Linked DNA regions of Bosea sp. 685. Each later gene encodes a partner of the first gene's protein in a complex. Links are inferred from orthologs where the notes say so. Each region holds a gene or a part of one and is shown in the gene's direction. Other genes may lie near its edges. The genes, in order: RMR04_RS02625 and accD.

Region 1 (15,722 bases):
GGGTCGAAGGCCCGGTGCAGCAGGCCAAGCGTGGTCGATTTGCCCGAGCCGGTCGAGCCGACGATCGCGATGGTCTCGCCCGGCTTCACCGCAAAGGAGACATCCTGCACGGCGGCGCGCTTGCCGTCATAGGAGAAGGACACGTCCTCGAAGGCAACCGCGCCCGACAAGCGCCCGGCATCCTTGGCGCTGGGCAGGTCACGCACGGCGGGCAGCGTGTCCAGCACCTCGAAGAATTCGCGCATCTTCGGCGCCTGCATGAAGATGAAGTTCACGAAGGCGACGATCTGCTCGAGTCGGCCGACCAGCATGGTGGCGAAGCCCATGAAGGTGACGATCTCGCCGACGGTCGTGAGACCCTGCATCAGGAGCCAGGCGCCGACGACGAAGATCGCGAGCACGGTCAGCGTCGCCGAGGCCCGCGTCGCCACTGTCGCGATAGCCCACCAGGACAGGACCGGGAGCTGGGCTTCCAGCAGGCTCGCGATGGTCGAGCGCAAGCCGCGCACCTCGGCCTCGATGCGGGTGAAGCTCTGGATCACCGGCACATTGCCGAGCGCGTCCGAGGCGCGTTCAGCGAGGTTTGAGTGATAGGCCTCGACATTGCTCTGCAATTTGTCGGTCTTGCGCAGCACATAAGCGGTCAGCGCGCCGAAGAGCACGACGAGCGATATCAGCAGCAGCCCGAGCTGCCAGTTCTTCCACAGCGTGAAGGGCAGCAGGATGAAGAGCGCGACGAGGCTGGCGCAATGCTCGCGGAAGAAGGACAGCCACAGCGCCCACATGCCGCTGGTGCCGTCGAGCATCACCTTGAGCACGCGGCCGGAATGGGTCTGGGTGTGGTAGGCGAGCGGCAGCGTCAGCGCGTGCTCGAAATAGTTCGCCATCACGGCGAGCCGGCGGCGATGGGCGAGCCGGTCGGAATGCAGCGAGACGAAGACGCTGGCTGCGATGGTGAACAGGCCGAAGCCGACCCAGGCCAGGATCAAGGCGTTGAGATCGCTCCAGGCGAGATGCTGGCCGGCGCCCTGCACGACTGACAGCTTGTCGATCAGCGCGCCAAACAGCATCGGCTCGGCGAAAGCCGCCGCCGCGAGCAGGATATTGGCGAGCGCCAAGATCAGGCCGAGCCGCTTTTCGGGACCGAGCTCGCCAAGCACGCGAGTATAGATTGCAAACAGAGACATGCTCAGAGCTTTAACTGACGTGGAGATGTGAGCAAGGCCTCAACCTTAACGCTTCGTTCAATGGGCGCCTTCTAAGGTTTTTGCGCTGCAGAAGCGGGGCCGCTTCGCGCGGCGCGCATCGGCCGGATCGAGGTGGTTTCCATGGATATCGCAACTGGCGTCGGCATCCTTGCCGGTATCGCCACGATCTGCTCGCTGATCATCATCGATGGCGGCAACTTCGCTGCCTATTACGACAAGCACGCCATGATCATCATTTTCGGCGGCGCTACCGCCGCCACCATGGTGCGGTTCCCGTTCTCGGTGATCGCGCATGGCCTGCCGATGGGCCTGCGCTTTGCCTTCACCCTGCGCTCGGTCAATCCGCGCGAGCTGATCGAGGAGATCACCCGCGTCGCCGAGATCGCCCGCAAGAGCGGGCCGGTGGCTCTGGAAAGCGTCGTGGTTTCCGACACGTTCCTCGCGCAGGGGCTGCGCTATATCGCCGACGGCTACGACAAGGATTTCATCCGCGACACGATGGAGCGCGACCGCGACAACTTCCTGCAGCGGCTCGACGAAGGCTCGAAGGTCTATCGCGCCATCGGCGACTGCGCCCCGGCCTGGGGCATGGTCGGCACCATTATCGGCATGGTCTCGATGTTCGCCAATATGAGCGACCCGTCCAAGCTCGGCCCGGCGATGGCGACGGCCCTGCTCGCCACGCTCTACGGCGCGCTGGTCGCCAACATGATCACCCTGCCGATCGCCGACAAGCTGCATATCAAGCTCGAAGAGGAGGAAATCTCGCGCACGCTGATCATCGACGGCGTGCTCCAGATGCGCGACGCCAAGAGCGCGACGCTGGTGCGTGAGATGCTGCTCGCCTATCTGCCCGACCATCATCGGGCGGAGATGGCGGAAGCGGCGTGAACGGGACCTGAGCAGTGGCGAAGAAGAAGCGCGGAGCTCATGGCGGTCACGGCTGGTTCGTGACCTTCGCCGATCTGATGGCGCTTCTGATGGCGTTCTTCGTCATGGTCGCGGCCTATTCGAGCCAGGACAAGAACAAGATGCAGATCGTCGCGGGCTCGATGCGCGAGGCCTTCGGCACGCAAAAGGACATGCGGCTGGCCGGTATCGTCGAGGTCGACGGCATCCCGACCAAGACCCATATCAAGAACGCCTATATCCGGCCGCTGGAGGACGCCTCCGACACGACCGCGCCCAACCACAACAACCAGAAGGAAGACGGGCTGATCGCGGCGACGCATGATCGTGGTTTCGCGCTTGCCGCTGCCTCGCTGCGCCAGGCCTTGCGCGAGATGCCGGAGATCGCGGAAGTCTCGCGCAACATCCTGGTCGAGGTCTCGGAAGCCGGCATCGACATTCAACTGGTCGATCAGGACGGCCGCGCCATGTTCGCGGAAGGCTCGAGCCAGCCCAATGAACGGATGCGCAAGGTGCTCGCGGCGGTGGCGCCCTCATTGAGGCGCATGCCCAACAAGATCACGCTGACCGGCCATACCGCGACGCCGCGCCCGGGCCAGTCGCCGGAGGGCGATCCCTGGACGTTGTCGGTCGGCCGAGCCGCGGCCGTGCGCGAGATCCTGGCCAATGCTGGCGTGCCCAATGAGCGCTTCGCCTCGGTCACCGGCAAGGGCGATACCGACCCGCTGATCAAGGACAACCCTTACCTCGCCTTCAACCGCCGCGTCGGCATCGTGCTGAAGGCGGATGCGCCGCCCTTGCCGTTCGGGGCTAAGCCCTAACCCTCGTCGCATTCGGACGGCGCGTGGGCCATGATGCGGCGATGAAGCTCAACTGGCGGCTCGGTTGGATCGGTTGCCTGCTCCTGGTCGCGCTTGCCCCCGCTCGGGGCGGCGAGGCGCTGCCGGACGGCTTCATCCGCCTGCGCGAGATCGCTCCCGGGATACGCCAGGACATCCGCTACGCATCCGCCTTTAATTTCACCGGTGCAGCTGTCGCCGGCTATGGCCGTGCCGATTGCGTGCTGACCCGGGCGGCAGGGCAGGCCTTGATCCGCGTGGAGGCGCGGCTGGGCACGTCCGGCTATGCGCTGAAACTGTTCGATTGCTACCGGCCGGCGCGGGCGGTCCGGGCCTTTCTGGCCTGGGCGCAGGATGGGAAGGCGAGCGATTTCGGGCGGATCTTCCATCCCGATATTTCCAAGGACATGCTGGTCGCGCGCGGCTTCATCGCCTCGGTGTCGAGCCATTCGCGCGGTTCGACCGTCGATGTCGGCCTCGTCAGCCGCGTTGAGCCTGTCTTGCCGACGCCCGTGGGTGGTGGGCGTTGCGATGGTGCCCTCCAGCAGCGCCCGCAGGAAACGAGCCTCGATCTTGGGACGAGCTTCGACTGCTTTTCCGTAAGAAGCGCCGGCCGCGATCCGTCAGTCGGCGCGGACGCGCTCAGGCACAGGACGATCCTGCGGGACGCGATGAAGGCCGAGGGGTTTCGCGGCTATGGCCGCGAATGGTGGCATTTCACCCTGGCGAACGAGCCCTTTCCGAAAACGATCTTCGATTTCGCGATCGAATGACGAGAGCAGCCGGCTCTAGGCGCGCGCAATATCTCGTTCAGGGCGCGAGGATCAGCGCCCAGTAGACCTGATATTTCGAGCCCGGCGCATAGGCGGTCGCAATACCCATGCGGGTCGCGCCCGGTGTCTTCATGACGCGGTCGTGCTGGGGCGAATCGCGCCAGCCGGAGAAGGCTTCCGCCAGCCGGCGATAGCCGGCCGAGAGATTGGCTTCCGCCCCCTCCTGTCCGGCACGGGCGAGGCGCGCCTTCACGGCTTCCGCCTGGGCCGGCTTGTCGGCGGCCGCCATCGCGCTCGCCTCTTCCTGGGCCGCGGCGTTGAGGGCCGGGTCGAGCGTCAGCGCGTTCAGCCCGGCATTCATCCGATAGGCCGAGATCATGGCGCGCGCCTCGCCTGCGTCGACGCGGGCAAAGGCCGAGCCGAGATCGCGATAGAAGGCCGGCTGGCTGGCGCGGGGGGCTTCCGTACAGCCGGCGAGGTTCAGGACCGCGAGCGCGCCGGCGAGCAAGGCAGGACAGGTCACGGCGAGAGCTTTTCGCTCGCCGCGTGGGAAACAAAACATCGCATCATTCCTTGCTGTCGTCTTTCGCGAGATCCCTGGCCGGTTCGGGCGAGGGCTGCGGCTCCGGAGGGGCCTCCTCCGTGGATTCGTCTTCGATCTTGTGGTGCCGCGCGCGACGGGCCGGCGCTGCGGGCTTGGCCGGCTTGCGCGCCTCGAGCTCGCGCCCGACCGCCTTGGCGATGCCGGCGAGCGATTGCTCGATGCCTTCCAGTCCCTTGACCGCGAGTTCGGGGATTGGCGGCGCGACCTCCATCTCGGCCAGGCGCTTGTGGATGACATAGTTGAGGTCGCTGGTCACACGGCCGACGATATCGACCTCGGCGACGACGCAGACCAGGTCGAAATCCATCGTCGTGGTGCCGAGCTTCTTGAACAGCACGTTCGGCGGCGGCTTCTGCAGCACGTCGCCATGCGCGGTGGCGGCCTCCGACAGCATGGTGCGGACCTCGGTGGGGTCATAGCTGCGCGGTACCGAAATCGAGATCAGCACGCGCCCGGTCCGGTCGTTGCGGACCCGGTTGCGGACGACGCCCGAGATCAGGTTCGAATTGGGCACGATCACCGATGAGCGGTCGAAGGTCGCGATCTCGGTCGAGCGCACATTGATCTTCTTGACGATGCCTTCCGCGTCGCCGACGACGACCTGATCGCCGACGCGGATCGGCCGCTCCCAGAGCAGGATCAGGCCGGAGACGAAATTCGACACCACCGATTGCAGGCCGAAACCGATACCGACCGAGAGCGCGCTGGCGACCAAGGTCAACCGTTCGAGACTGAGGCCCAGCGACGAGAAGGCGAGCGCGACCGCCGCGGCGTAGCCGAGATAGCCGGCGGCGGTGGTGATCGAATTGCGCAGCCCGGTGTCGAGCTTCGTCGTCGGCAGGAATTTGCCGTCGAGCCAGCCCTGCATCGAGCGCGTCGCCATCAGGCCGAGCGCGAAGAGGAAGGCGGCGATGATGATCGAGGACAGCGAGACAGTGACGCCACCGACCTGGAAGCCGAAGAAGGCGGCGCGCAGCGAGGAGAAGAAGTCGGCCGACTCCAGACCCCAGGGCGCCAGCGCCAGCATGATCGTGATGATGATCAGGATCAGCTTGAGAAGACCGGTGCCGACCACCGCGATCTTCTGCAGCGTCGCCTCGCGAATGCCGATGCCGGCCTTCAGCGTCAGGGCGAAGCGGCCCTTGCCGGTCAGCGCCCGGGCGATGCCGAGTTCGAGGAACTGATAGATCAACACGAACAGGCAGGCGAGGATGCCGATCCAGAGCACCTGCTCGGTCAGGAAGGTCGCGAAGACGACATAGCCGCTGAGTGCCGCCAGCACGATGACGAGACCGACGGCCCAGCCGAATATCCTGACCGGGCCGAGGCTGGCGCCATCGACAGGGACATAGGGGCCCAGGCAGGCCTCTTCCTCGACTTCGTCTTCGTCGCGTAGCTGGTACAGGCCCGCGATCAGGGTCAGCGCGAAGATGATGGCAAGAGCGCCCTTGATCAGGATCGAGACCGCAAGCCCGGCCGCGATCGCCTGCAGCCAGGCTTCCAAAACCTTGCCGATCGACAGCACAAGCGCGAGTGACCCGGCGAGCCAGACCACGATGCGCGCGGTTGAATCCATGACGCTGACGAGGCGTCGCTGCGGCTTGCCCGGCGCGAACAGCGCGTCCGACAGAGCCTGGACGAACGCGAAGATGGCCAATCCGATGACGGCAGCCCAGACCACGGGCTGGATGCGCGGCGGCAAGAGGCCGGCGGTGTTGAGCGCTGAATAGATCAGCCAGCTCGCTATGGCCGGCGGCGCGGCGCCCGCGACGATATGGGCGAAGGCAACATAGAGACAGTGCAGGTTGCTGTAGCCTTCCCTGCTGTCGATGCGCGCGGTGAAGCGTGGCATGTAGCGGGCGCGGATGACGTAAAGCAGGATCGCGCCGATAAAGGCGGCGACGATAAACAAGCCGCGCAGGCCAGACAGTGCATCGCCGAAGACCGAGAGCCAGCCGCCGAAGATGTAGCCGGAGGCGCGCATGTCCTCGGGGAAGGTCGAGAGCGCATTGGCCCAGACATCAGGGCTGAGGATCGACGGGCCTGGTGCGAAAAGCGCCTTGGCGAAGAGGTCGCGACGCTTGTCGCTGATATTGGTCTGGAGCTGCTCGGCCTGGAGCTGCGCCGCGCGGGCGATTTTCATCGTCTCGTCGGCGTCGGCGAAGGCCTTGGTGCGGGCGTCGCGCTCGCGCGTGACCTCGGCGCTTTCGGGCGGCGCGTTGGTGTCGGGCTTCGCGCCGAGCTGGTCGAGCCGCAACTTGGCCTGATCGACGCGAGGACCCTGTTCCTCCACGAGCTCGCGCAATTGCTCCAGAAGCGGCTGCAAGCGCAGCCTCTGGCGTTGCAGCTCGGCATCGCTTGAGCTTGGAGTCGTGAGCGTCGTCTCGATCTGGCTCAATTCGATGCGCGCGGCGTCGAGCCGCGCGCGGCCCGGATTCGGCTCGGCGGTCTGGGCGAAGCCCTGAAGCGAGCCGAGGATGAGGGCAAACAGCGCAGCCGCCAGCAAGGTCGTGAGCGTGCGCCCGGCAGATGCGGCGCGGCCATGGTCTTGGGTGGGAGAGGGGGCTTGCCCCGCCTGCGCAGGCATTCCGGTCGCGCCTCGCTGAGACTGATTCGCTTGGAGGCCAACCCTCGCCTTGCGAGCGTCTTCAAGGCAAGGAGCCGAGGAAAAATGCGTGATGGCCGGCAATGGGAGAACCTTGTTGCGCGAATGGGGCTGTTGGCGAAGAAAACATCACATTGCCGTGATGCCTGCAGCCAGCGAGTTTATGGCTCGCGGCCGTCATTGACGACAAACAGGACATGAAGATGGCGCCGAAGCGGGAAATCCGGCGCGTTTCGGCATTTGGTTGAGCCAAAACGCATTTCGCCGGGCATCTGCAGCGCTGCCATTGCCGCGAAGATGGGTTCTGGCGTACTGCGCCTGGACGAGATGCCGGCGGTCGAGACGGTGATCATGCCGTCCGGCGGCTTCTGGGGCGGCGTTGGCGAGCCGACGATCGCGGCCGCGGCCATCCTAAATGCCATCTTTGCGGCGACCGGCAAGCGCATCCGCGACCTGCCATTGAAGAACGCCGATCTGCGCAAGGCGCGAGTCATGATCCGCACCGGCGTGCTGCACCGACGCCTGCGGGGGCCGCTCGCTTGGCGTGCGCGCGACGAAGTTTCGACTCCAGCTCGCCGGAATACCTTGTGCTGGAGCTTTTCCTTGCCGGGCGGGCCAGGGGCCTGCCCGTGGAGACGCCCGGGATCAGGCGATTCTGTCCTCAGCGCGGTCGCTGGACGCAGCGACGCGAGCGCGATGAGCCGGACGTCGCCGAAGCCAGCGAGTCGCGGGTTTTCTGCTGTCTTGCCCCGGTCACCTCGCGGACCTGTCCCTGCGGGCAGCGTCCGTCATCGACCAGAACCACCTCGCCGGCCTTGAGCTGGCCGGCTGGCGGTTCCGTGCGCAGCACCTGCTGGGACATCGCCGGCACGGAGAGAACGACGCTGCCCAGCATTGCGGCCATTACCAGCGACCATCGCATCGCAAACCTCATCGCGCCCGCTGCGCCTGGAGAGGCGCGATACCGCGTCACGACACGACCTTAGCCCGGCCCCGCGCTCCACGCACCTCCCGGATATGTCAGGTCTTGTCCTTCCGTTTCGGCTTGGCGCGATTCCGGTAGCTCGCATTGCCGAGCCCGGTGCCGATCGTCAGCACGGCCCAGTGCTCGACATCCTGCATCCCCGGCATTTCGCTCAGGCCCTGGATGACGGCGTCGTTGTGCATCACGATCTGTGTTTCATGCTCGCCGATCTCGGGCACCATCTCGCGGATGCGGTCGACGAGGTTGAAGCGGCTGCTCTCCCAATTGCCAGGCAGGTTCTGCGCGCCGCGGTCGATCGATCCGTCGGGCTCGATCAGGCCGGGGCAGCCGAGGCCGATGAAGGGTGCTACGCGCAGGCCCGCTTTCAGGGCCTGCCGGATCTGGCCGTTCAGCATCTTGCCGAGGCGCTTGATCGCGGCGTCGCGGCTGGGTTCCTCGTCGATATGGCGCCAGAGCTCCGATTCCCAGACACGGGCCTTGCTCAGGTCGGGCGCCTTGTCCTGGCGCAGCTCGACGATGCCGGCGCGGATGTTCGAGCCGCCGATATCGACCGCGACGAGGCTGTCATAGGCCCCGAAGATCCATGACGGCGCGAGATGGGCGCTGCCGACGAGCCCTGCCTCGTCGGGATGATGGCGGATCGGCCTCAGGTCGATCTCGCGGCCCTCGGTGCGGAGGAGGATGCCGGCGCGGCCGATGGCGAGTTCGCCGATCCGGCTTTCGCGAAAGCCGCCGCCGATGGCGATGCGTTCGACGGGCGCCCAGGATTTGAGCTTGATGAAGCGGCGGATGACGAAGGCGAGCGACTGGGCGAAACTTTCGATCGCACTCAGCACAAGCGCGGCCTCATGCGGTTCGCCCTTGAGCAACAACTCGTCCAGCTCCTTCTTGCTGATCGCGGCTGTGTCGCCGGCGAGCGGATCGTCGCCGGTCTTGCGCAAATGCCGGCGCAGCGCATCGAGGTGGTCGACGAAGGCGCCGCGGCTCGCCTTGTCGCCGATGAAGCCGTCCTGATCGCGGATTTCGAGATTGTAGCTGGTCAGATGGACGGAAGGCAGTTCCGCCGAGCCATGGGTCCCGTGAGTGTTCGTCGTGTCGGCCGTGGCGGCGCCCATGCGAAGGTTCCTCGTCTTGTGGTTCAGTTTGGCAACCCAGGACGGCTCGCTGGGTTCCCCGGGCGGGCTCGATCGGAGACGTCCTTGCATGTCCCGCATGAGCGCAGGGCGCTTGACCGGCCGCGCCGATATCCGCTCCATGGCGGCAAGGTGACTGAGAGACGATGCGGGAACGATCCTCGCAGCGCGGATCATCCTGGCTTGGGGGCGACGACGATGGAATTCCTGATCCGCGCGATCGTGATCGGCGCCGGCGCCACCTTGCTGCTCGATATCTGGGCGCAATTGCTGCAACGCGTCGCCGGCTGGCCCGCGCCGAACTGGGCGATGCCGGGACGCTGGTTCGCGCATCTGCTGCGCGGACAGTTCGCGCATGAGGATATCGGGCGGGCGCAGCCTGTCGCAAACGAACTCGCGATCGGCTGGGCGTTCCACTACGCCGTCGGCATCCTCTTTGCCGCCGTTCTCCTGGCGCTGTGGGGGCTCGGCTGGTCGCGCAGCCCGACTTTCGGTCCCGCCCTGATCGTTGGTCTCGTCACGGTCGGCTGCGGCTGGTTCATCCTGCAGCCGGGCATGGGGGCGGGCATCGCCGCCTCCAGGAAGCCCAATGCCTGGACGATCCGGGCGCTGAACATCGTCGGCCACATCGTCTTCGCGATCGGGCTTTACGGTACGGCGCTGCTGACCCGCTGAGCGACGGCCTCCTGGCAGGTCAATCCAGGCGGCAGATCAATCCAACGGGCAGATCAATCCGGCTGGCAGGTCAATCCAGGATGCGCGTTTCGTAGCTGTAGAGCCGGCGGAAACCGAGGCGGTCATAGAGGCCGATCGCGACCTCATTGGTCTGGTCCACCTGGAGATAGGCGCTGCTGCAGTCCATGAGGCGCGCCCAGGACATCAGCCCGGAGACGATGCGCCGGCCCAGACCATGGCCGCGATGGTTGGCGTCGACCACGATCGTGCCGATCTCGGCCATGCCGCGCTCGGCGACGCTCATGCCGTAGGCGACGGGCTCGCCGGCGATCAGCAGGGTCGCGAAGGCGGCCGGCATCCTGATCTTCTCGACGATGGCGGCGAGGTTGCCGGCATGGGTCTTCACGCCGCTCTGGCGTGCGGCGACGCCGGCGATCCAGTCCGCGCCCGGGCGCGCCTCGATCTGGAGCTCGGGGTCGATCTCGGGCGCGACGCCGTCGAGTTTTGCGATCATGCCGAAGGATGCATCCTTGAGGCGATAGCCGCGCGCGATCACCTCGGCGCGCGTCGCCTTGCCGGTCAGTGGCGTCAGGCGCACCGAGGGCGGCAATCCGTCGGCCCGGTAGAGCGCCTCGATCATGGCGAGCGTCGCCTCGTCGAGCTCTGCGCCGGGCTTCAGCGACGTGGCGGCGTTGGCCCGGCCGGAATAGCCATTGGCGAAGCGCACGACCCAGTCGTCGATCAGCAGGGTCGCGGGCGCGGGCCAGGCATTGACGATGCGCCGCTCGCATTCGAGCGCCAGCGCGAGGTCGTCGGCATCGTCGGATATCATCAGGCTCCCCAGGGCTTGCGCGGCGTTGGACGCCAGTCCGGCGGCGCCATCTCGAAACCGGAAAAGGCGAAGCCGGGCGCGACGGTGCAGCCGACCAGCGTCCAGGCGCCGAGCGAGGTGGCGCTCTGCCAGGTGCCCGCCGGCACCACGAATTGCGGCCGCTGTCCGGCTCCCAGATCGGGACCGAGATGATGCGCCGAAGCGTCATGGCCATTGGGCGAGATGCTGATCACCAGCGGCGCGCCGGCATAATGATGCCAGATCTCGGCGGCATCGACCCGGTGCCATTCCGAGGTCTCGCCGGTGTCGAGCAGGTAGTAGATCGCGGTGGAAAAGCCGCGCCCTTCCGGACCGGCCTCGTCGCGGAAGGTCTCGCGGTAATGGCCGCCTTCCGGATGGGGCTTGAGGTCGAGCAGGCGGATGACCTCGGCCGCGCCGAGGCCGTCGAGCGAGGAATTGCCGTCGAGCGAGGAATTCATGCCGGCTGTCCTCAGAATGCGTTCTTGGCTTCGCGCAGCGCTGCAAAAACCTCGCCGGGAGCAGCGCCGGTCTTGCCGACTGCCGCTGCAAGCGCAGACTCTCCGGCGCGGAAGAAGGGGTTGGTCGCCTTCTCCTCGCCGATCGTGGTCAGCGCCCAGAAGCGGCCTTCCGCCTTGACGGCTTCGGCCTGCGCATGGCGGGCCTTGAGCACTGCGTTGGCTGGGTCCATCGCGATGGCGAAACGGGCATTGGACAGCGTGTAGTCATGGCCGGTGATCAGGCGGACATCGTCGGGCAGCGTCATGATACGGTTGAGCGAGGTCCACATCGCCCCCATCTGGCCGGGCTGGACCCGCCCGCAGCCCATGACGAAGACGACATCGCCGACGAGCGCCAGCTTGGCAGTGATGCTGGCGAAGGTCAGGTGGCCGTCGGAATGGCCCGGCGTGTGCCAGATCTCGAAGCTGTCATTGCCGAGCTCGACGCGGTCGCCCTCGCCGAGGATGCGGTCGAGCGGGGCGGAATCGGCGGCGTCGGCCGGCCCGCAGACGAAAGCTCCGGTCGCCTCCTTCAACTCGGCCACGCCTTGCGTGTGGTCGTAATGGGCATGGGTGACGAAGATGTCGCTGATCGTCCAGCCCTTGGCCTTGGCGGCGGCGAGGACGGGCGTGGCGTCGGGCACGTCGACAGCCGCGCAGGCCTTCGTCGCCGGGTCGAAGATCAACGCGCCGGCATTATCGCTGAGGGTGCGGAAGATATGGAGATCGAGGGACATGCGAGGCTCCGGCGCGGGCGGGCAGGACTAAGGTGCCGCCCTGAATGCGCCATGGCCCGGCTTCGATCAAGTCGAGCGGCTTGCAAGCCGCAACCGCTTGCAAGCCACTCGACTTGAGGCGCCAGGTTCAAGCCTCCCCAAGCATGCGGGGGAAGGGGGCCGTTCAGCCGAGCCTTCACTTGCAGCCTTAACCTGCAGCCCTTGCTTTGGCTGCGCTGCCGTTCCATCTCAGGCTCATGCCACTCGACGTCGTCGATCTTCGCGCCTTCTATGCCAGCCCGCTCGGCCATGTCGCGCGGCGGTTCATCGGCAGGGCAATGCTGCGCTTCTGGCCCGATTGCTCGCGCCAGCGCGTGCTGGGGCTCGGTTTCTCCACGCCTTATCTCTCTGTGCTCGGTCTCGGTGCCGAACGGGTGCTTGCCTTCATGCCGGCTGCGCAAGGCGTGGTGAACTGGCCCTCCGAGGGTATGTCGGCCTCCGCGCTGGTCGAGCCGACCTTGCTGCCCTTGCCCACGGCCTCGGTCGACAGGGTGGTGCTGGTGCATGCGCTGGAGGAGACCGAGAGCCCCGACGATCTGCTGGAAGAGGTCGGACGCGTGCTCTCGCCGGGCGGGCGGATGATCGTCGTCGCGCCCAATCGCCGCGGACTCTGGGCGCGAATGGACGGCACGCCCTTCGGCCATGGCCGCCCGTTCAGCCGCTCGCAGCTCCAGGCGCTGATGCGCGCCGCCGAATTTTCACCCGAGAACTGGGCCGAGGCGCTCTACGTTCCACCGCTGAAGCGGCATCTGCTGATGCGTTCGGCACCCGCCTGGGAGCGGGCCGGTGCAGGGTTGTCCCTGCCCTTCGCCGGCGTCCATGTCATCGATGCAACCAAGCAGTTCTATCGCCGTGCGCCCTTGCGCGCGACGCGGCGCAGCTTCGCTTTCCGGCCGATCCTGCTGCCGCGACCGACCCCAACCCAGCGCGCGGCAAACCCGCCTGGAGACGGCGCGGCGGGTTGACAACGGCCGCGACGCGCGGCCAAGGTCCGCCGCTTTTCGCGAACCCGGTTCCGCCCATGCGCCACGCGCGGACCTGCCGGCGCGGAACCTGAACTGGATCACGATGCGAAGCTATTTGGATTTCGAGAAACCGGTCGCCGAACTCGAGGCGAAGGCGGATGAATTGCGCGCCCTCGAGGCGAAAGGTGAAGGCTATGCGCTCTCCGAGGAGATCGGCAAGCTCGACGCCAAGGCCAGCCAGGCGCTGAAGGAGATCTATGCCGCGCTGACGCCTTGGCAGAAGACGCTGGTCGCGCGCCATCCGCAGCGCCCGCACTTCAAGGATTACTGCGCGGCGTTGTTCAGCGAGTTCACACCGCTCGCGGGCGACCGGGTTTTCGGCGAGGATGAGGCGATCGTGGGCGGTTTCGGCCGCTTTCGCGGCGAGGCCGTCTGCATCGTCGGGCAGGAGAAGGGCGATTCGACCGAGACCCGCATCCGGCACAATTTCGGCATGCCCAAGCCCGAGGGCTATCGCAAGGCGGTGCGCCTGATGGAGATGGCCGGCCGCTTCGGGCTGCCGGTCTTGAGCTTCATCGATACGGCCGGCGCCTATCCCGGTATCGAGGCGGAGGAGCGCGGCCAGGCCGAGGCGATCGCGCGTTCGACCGAAGCCTGCCTGGGATTGCGCACGCCGAGCGTGGCGCTGGTGATCGGCGAGGGCGGTTCGGGCGGCGCGATCGCGATCGCCGCAGCCAGCCGCGTGCTGATGCTGGAGCATGCGATCTATTCGGTGATCTCGCCGGAAGGCGCGGCCTCGATTCTCTGGCGCGACACCAAGCGCGCGCAGGACGCCGCGACCGGAATGAAGATCACCGCGCAGGACCTGCTGAAATTCGGCGTCATCGATCGCATCATCAGCGAGCCGGCGGGCGGTGCGCATCGCGATCCCCAGATGGCGATGGTGCGGGCGGGCGATGCCATCGCCTCGGCGCTGTCGGATTTCACAGGCGTGGGCGCCGACGATATCGTCAGCCGCAGGGCGGAAAAATTCCTCGCCATCGGGCGGGCGATCTGACGTTAGGTGAGGTCTTTTTGCGGTGTGTCGGCGGCCGCCGCCGTTAGCAAGGCGTTGACCATATGGCTATGACGGAGCAGCCTGTGGTAAGGAACCCTCAAGGCTAACGCTTCTACAACTGGGCAACCGGCACAATTTGGCCGTGTTGCATAGTCAGTGGTCGTGCTTCCGCAGGCCGTTCGATGGGATTGACGACGTGGCATTCAAGCACTTCGCGCTCGTGGCCTTCATTGCCTTGTCGCTGGGCGCCTGCGAGGAAGACCGCTATCGCGGCGCCGCCAGGCACAATATCCCGATTCCGTCGGCGACTTATGCGCTCATGTCCGAGAAGGGCATGAGCAAGGATCAGCCGATCCTGATCCGCTCCTACAAGAAGGAGTCGGAGCTCGAGATCTGGAAGCGCAAGGCCGACGGGCAGTATGCGCTGCTCAAGACCTTCCCGATGTGCCGCTGGTCCGGCCAGCTCGGCCCGAAGGTCCGTGAAGGCGACCGCATGGCGCCGGAGGGCTTCTACGCCATCACGCCGGCGCAGATGAACCCGAACTCGGCCTATTACGTCTCCTTCAACATGGGCTACCCCAACGCCTATGACCGCTCCTATGGCCGCACCGGCGCGCATCTGATGGTGCATGGTGCCTGCTCCTCGGCCGGCTGCTATTCGATGACCGACGATCAGATCGGCGAGATTTACGCGCTCGTCCGCGAGGCCCAGAATGCCGGCCAGAAGGCGGTGCAGATGCAGGCGCTGCCCTTCCGCATGACGCCGGAGAATCTGGCCAAGCACCGGCTCGATTCCAACATCGCCTTCTGGAAGAACCTGAAGGAAGGCACCGACTATTTCGAGGTGACCAAGGACGAGCCGCCGGTCTCGGTGGCGGGCGGCCGGTATGTCTTCAGCAATGGATCTGATTCCTCCGTCGTCCAGGCCGTGCAGCAGAAGCGCCAGCAGGACGAGGTTCAGGTCGCTGCGCTCGTCGCCAAGGGCACGCCTGCGATCAAGCTGATCTATGATGATGGCGATTCGCACGCCTCCTTCAAGCGCACGCTCGTCGCCGGCGGATCCGATTCGCTGAACCGCACGGCGACCTGGGCCTCGCGCGATGTCGGGGTCAGCCGGCCCGACGCCATCACCAGCGGTCCACGCGTGCTCGTGCTCGACAATCTGGGCAAGCCGAAAGCCGAGTTCCGGGCGGCGTCGGCCGATAACGACGCCGTGCTCGCCGCGGTCGCTGCCGCCCCCGAAGTGAATCAGACCGAGACCGCCAGCATTGCCAAGCCGAGCCCGACCAAGCTCGAGGTGCAGCCAAGGGCCGTGACTGGCAGGCCGGCCTCGGCTGCCGCGACGCAGGTCGCCAAGGCCACTGCAGGCGCGGCTGCCGCGCCAGTGGCGATCGATGCGCCGCCTGCCCCTGCCGCTACCCCTGCCGCGCCTGCCGCCGTGCCCTTCTATCAGCGGGCGCTCAGCTTCGTTCCGCTGATCGGCGGCTCGCAGCAGCCGGAACAGGCGCAGGAAGCGACACCGGTGGCTTCTGTCGTGCCGGATTCGCCGACCAATATCCGGGCTCCCCTGCCGCCTCGGCGTGCCACTGGCCTGCGCACCTCGCGGCTGGATCAGTCGGACGCGGCCTATTCCAGTCAGCCCGTAACACGCTGATGGGTTGCATTCGGGCACTTGCGCCCGGTATGCGTGACGGAAATATCACAGCATTCTGCTTTGTCGGCGAAGCGCGTTTGGAATGCATCAAAACGCGACTCTGACCGAGGTATTGCCCGCTTCATGGGCAATCTGCTGAAAAGCTCGGCTTGCTGAATCAGGCGATCCATTGGCTTCATAATGGCGAAA
Region 2 (3,229 bases), 5.7 Mb from region 1 along the record:
AGGGCACGCGGATCGGCACCGTGCGCCGGCCGCCGCGCGGCGTCCGCAAGGAGCGCTACGCGGCCGATGACTGGTACGATGTCTGGTTTCCGGAGCTTTCGCCCAGCCCCGAATTGGTGAAATCGGCACTGAATGCAGAGAGCGAAGTGGAATGGCAGGGCTTCGTGCGCGCCTTCCGCACCGAAATGGATGAGCCCGCTCCACGTCGCACGCTCGATCTGCTCGCCGCGCTCTCCCATAGCGGACGCTTCTCGATCGGTTGCTATTGCGAGCATGAGAACCGTTGCCACCGTTCGGTGCTGCGTGCGCTGCTGATCGAGCGCGGTGCCGAGATCGCCGGAGAGACCGGAGCTTGACGGCATGCCTCTCGCCAAGCCGGCCCCGGGCATGCTAACCGCAAGCCCATGACAATGACCGGCCAGACCCGCATCCAGACCCGCTTCCAAGCCTGCGCCGCCGAAGGGCGCGCCGCGCTGGTGACCTTCGTCACCGCCGGCGATCCTGATTTCGATACCGCCAGCGCGATTCTGCACGCTTTGCCGGCCGCAGGCGCCGACATCATCGAGCTCGGCGTGCCCTTCACCGATCCGATGGCCGACGGCATCCCGGTCCAGCTTGCGGGGCAGCGCGCGCTCAAGGCCGGCCAGACCTTGAAGAAGACGCTCGCCATGGTCGAGGCGTTCCGCGCGGCCGGAAACGACACGCCAATCGTGCTGATGGGCTACTACAACCCGATCTATGTCTATGGTGTCGAGCGCTTCCTGAGCGATGCTAAGGTAGCCGGCGTCGATGGTCTGATCGTGGTCGATCTGCCGCCCGAGGAAGATGCCGAGCTCTGCCTGCCGGCGCTGGCCGCGGGGGTCAATTTCATCCGCCTCGCCACCCCGACGACGGACGACAAGCGCCTGCCGAAAGTGCTGCAGAATACCTCCGGCTTCGTCTATTATGTCTCGATGACGGGCGTCACCGGCGGCACGATCGCCAATTACGACGCGGTCGGAGAAGCCGTCGCGCGGATCAAGCGTCATACCGACCTGCCTGTGGCTGTCGGTTTCGGCGTCAAGACGGCGGCCGATGCGGCCGCTATCGCCAAGGGCGCGGATGGCGTTGTCGTCGGCTCGTCGCTGGTCGAACGCATCAGGCTTTCGTTGGATGTTCAGGGCAAAGCCACGGAAAAGACGGTTTCCGCTGTCACCTCGCTCGTCTCCGAGCTCGCAGCCGGCGTCCGCTCGGTCGCCAGGGCCGCCGCCTGACCCTACAGGTACAGTTGAGGACCAATCCATGAACTGGATTTCCGAAGTCGTTCGGCCGCGGATCAAGACGCTGTTCAAGCGCGAGAGCCCGGAGAACCTCTGGATCAAATGCCCGGATTCCGGACAGATGGTCTTCCACAAGGATGTCGAGGCCAATGGCTTCGTCATCCCCGGCTCCGACCACCATATGCGCGTCACCGCGACCGACCGGCTGCGCCTGAGCTTCGACGAGGGCAAATGGCTCGACATCGCCCTGCCTGAGGTCGCGATCGACCCGCTGAAGTTCCGCGACGAGAAGCGCTATATCGACCGGCTGAAGGACGCCCGCGCCAAGACCGGCGCGATCGACGCCTTCAAGGTCGGTTACGGCCGCGTCCAGGGCCTGGCGATGACGCTCGCCGTGCAGGATTTCCACTTCATGGGCGGCTCGCTCGGCATGGCGGCGGGCGAGGCCTTCATCAAGGGCGCCGAGACCGCGCTCGAGAAGAAGACGCCTTATGTCGTCTTCGCCGCCTCGGGCGGCGCCCGTATGCAGGAGGGCATCCTCTCGCTGATGCAATTGCCCCGCACCACCGTGGCGGTGCGCATGTTGCGCAATGCCGGCCTGCCCTATTTCGTGGTGCTGACCAACCCGACCACGGGCGGTGTGACGGCCTCCTACGCGATGCTGGGCGACGTCCATATTGCCGAGCCCGGCGCGCTGATCGGCTTCGCCGGTCCGCGCGTGATCGAGCAGACCATTCGCGAGAAACTGCCGGACGGCTTTCAGCGCGCCGAATACCTCAAGGACCACGGCATGGTCGATATGGTGGTGCACCGCCATGAGATTCCAGCGACCCTGGCCCGGCTCGGGCGGTTGCTGACGAAGCAGCCCGCGCCGGATGGCGTCGTGAAGCCGCCGCTTCCGGTCGCCGAGGCCGTCTGAAGACGCGCATGGGCGGGAGGCCTTGAACCGAGATGGGGTCGTCCGACACGCTGCTCGCGCGCTTCATGGCGCTGCATCCCAAGCTGATCGATCTCTCGCTCGGGCGCATCCTGACCTTGCTGGAGCGCCTCGGCGATCCGCAGAAGCGCCTGCCGCCGGTGATCCATGTCGCCGGCACCAATGGCAAGGGCTCGACCATCGCCTTCATGCGGGCGATCCTGGAGGCGGCGGGCCTCAGCGTCCATGTCTACACCTCGCCGCATCTGGTGCGCTTCCACGAGCGCATCCGCATCGGGGCGCCCGGCGGCGGGCGTTTCGTCGACGAGGCCGTGCTGGTCGAGGCGCTGGAGCGCTGCGAGCGCATCAATGCCGGCGATGCCATCACCTTCTTCGAGATCACCGCCGCGGCGGCCTTGCTGCTGTTTTCCGAGCACAAGGCGGATGTCGTGCTGCTCGAAGTCGGGCTGGGCGGCCGCTTCGATGCGACCAACGTCATCGCCCATCCCGCCTGCGCGGTTGTAACGCCGGTCTCGCTCGACCATGCCGAATATCTCGGCGACACCGTGACCAAGATCGCCGCCGAGAAGGCCGGCATCTTCAAGCGCGGCGCGCCGGCGGTGATTGCGCCGCAGGAGCCCGAGCCGACGGCGGTGCTGGAGGCCACGGCCGAGCGCGTCGGCGCCTCGCGCATCCTGATCGGCGCGCAGGATTTCAACGTCCATGAGGATGGTGGACGCCTTGTCTATGAGGACGGCGACGGCCTGCTCGATCTGCCTTTGCCGCGCCTCGCCGGGCGGCATCAGCATGTGAATGCCGGCACGGCGATCGCTGCCCTGCGCGCTGCCGGCTATGGCGGCCTACCGGCGCGGGCCTTCGAGCGCGGCATGCTGAAGGCCGACTGGCCGGCGCGGCTGCAGCGGCTGGCGCGCGGCAAGCTTGCCGAGCTCATCCCCACCCGCGCCGAACTCTGGCTCGATGGCGGCCACAACCCCGATGGCGGGCGTGTTCTGGCCCAGGCGATGGCCGATCTCGCCGATCGCAATCCAGCCCC

The links.
Region 2: the proteins of RMR04_RS02625 (region 1) and accD are in contact, whole or in part, in a solved structure (PDB 8UXZ), measured with the Escherichia coli proteins. The link is inferred for Bosea sp. 685 from one-to-one orthologs.

What each region holds. Positions count from the first base shown.
Region 1 is NZ_CP134779.1:305,660-321,381, forward strand. What follows is about bases 12,114-14,902. They hold RMR04_RS02625 (acetyl-CoA carboxylase carboxyltransferase subunit alpha), read left to right. Parts: upstream 12,114-12,925; coding sequence 12,926-13,879; downstream 13,880-14,902. Other genes in these bases: RMR04_RS02620 (class I SAM-dependent methyltransferase), read left to right, coding at 12,114-12,822; RMR04_RS02630 (L,D-transpeptidase family protein), read left to right, coding at 14,076-14,902. In the rest of the region: RMR04_RS02555 (glucan ABC transporter ATP-binding protein/ permease), read right to left, coding at 1-1,187; RMR04_RS02560 (motility protein A), read left to right, coding at 1,329-2,099; RMR04_RS02565 (OmpA/MotB family protein), read left to right, coding at 2,114-2,938; RMR04_RS02570 (M15 family metallopeptidase), read left to right, coding at 2,980-3,729; RMR04_RS02575 (CAP domain-containing protein), read right to left, coding at 3,767-4,291; RMR04_RS02580 (DUF3772 domain-containing protein), read right to left, coding at 4,296-6,920; RMR04_RS02585 (hypothetical protein), read right to left, coding at 7,100-7,348; RMR04_RS02590 (DUF6719 family protein), read right to left, coding at 7,600-7,860; RMR04_RS02595 (ROK family protein), read right to left, coding at 7,959-9,038; RMR04_RS02600 (DUF2938 domain-containing protein), read left to right, coding at 9,255-9,731; RMR04_RS02605 (GNAT family N-acetyltransferase), read right to left, coding at 9,802-10,563; RMR04_RS02610 (cupin domain-containing protein), read right to left, coding at 10,563-11,042; gloB (hydroxyacylglutathione hydrolase), read right to left, coding at 11,054-11,818; more of RMR04_RS02620, read left to right, coding at 12,055-12,113; more of RMR04_RS02630, read left to right, coding at 14,903-15,533. UniProt on the Escherichia coli protein: Component of the acetyl coenzyme A carboxylase (ACC) complex. First, biotin carboxylase catalyzes the carboxylation of biotin on its carrier protein (BCCP) and then the CO(2) group is transferred by the carboxyltransferase to acetyl-CoA to form malonyl-CoA.
Region 2 is NZ_CP134779.1:6,039,715-6,042,943, reverse strand. Bases 363-3,229 are described here. They hold accD (acetyl-CoA carboxylase, carboxyltransferase subunit beta), read left to right. Parts: upstream 363-1,281; coding sequence 1,282-2,178; downstream 2,179-3,229. Other genes in these bases: RMR04_RS29405 (bifunctional folylpolyglutamate synthase/dihydrofolate synthase), read left to right, coding at 2,211-3,229; trpA (tryptophan synthase subunit alpha), read left to right, coding at 411-1,253. In the rest of the region: RMR04_RS29420 (DUF488 domain-containing protein), read left to right, coding at 1-356.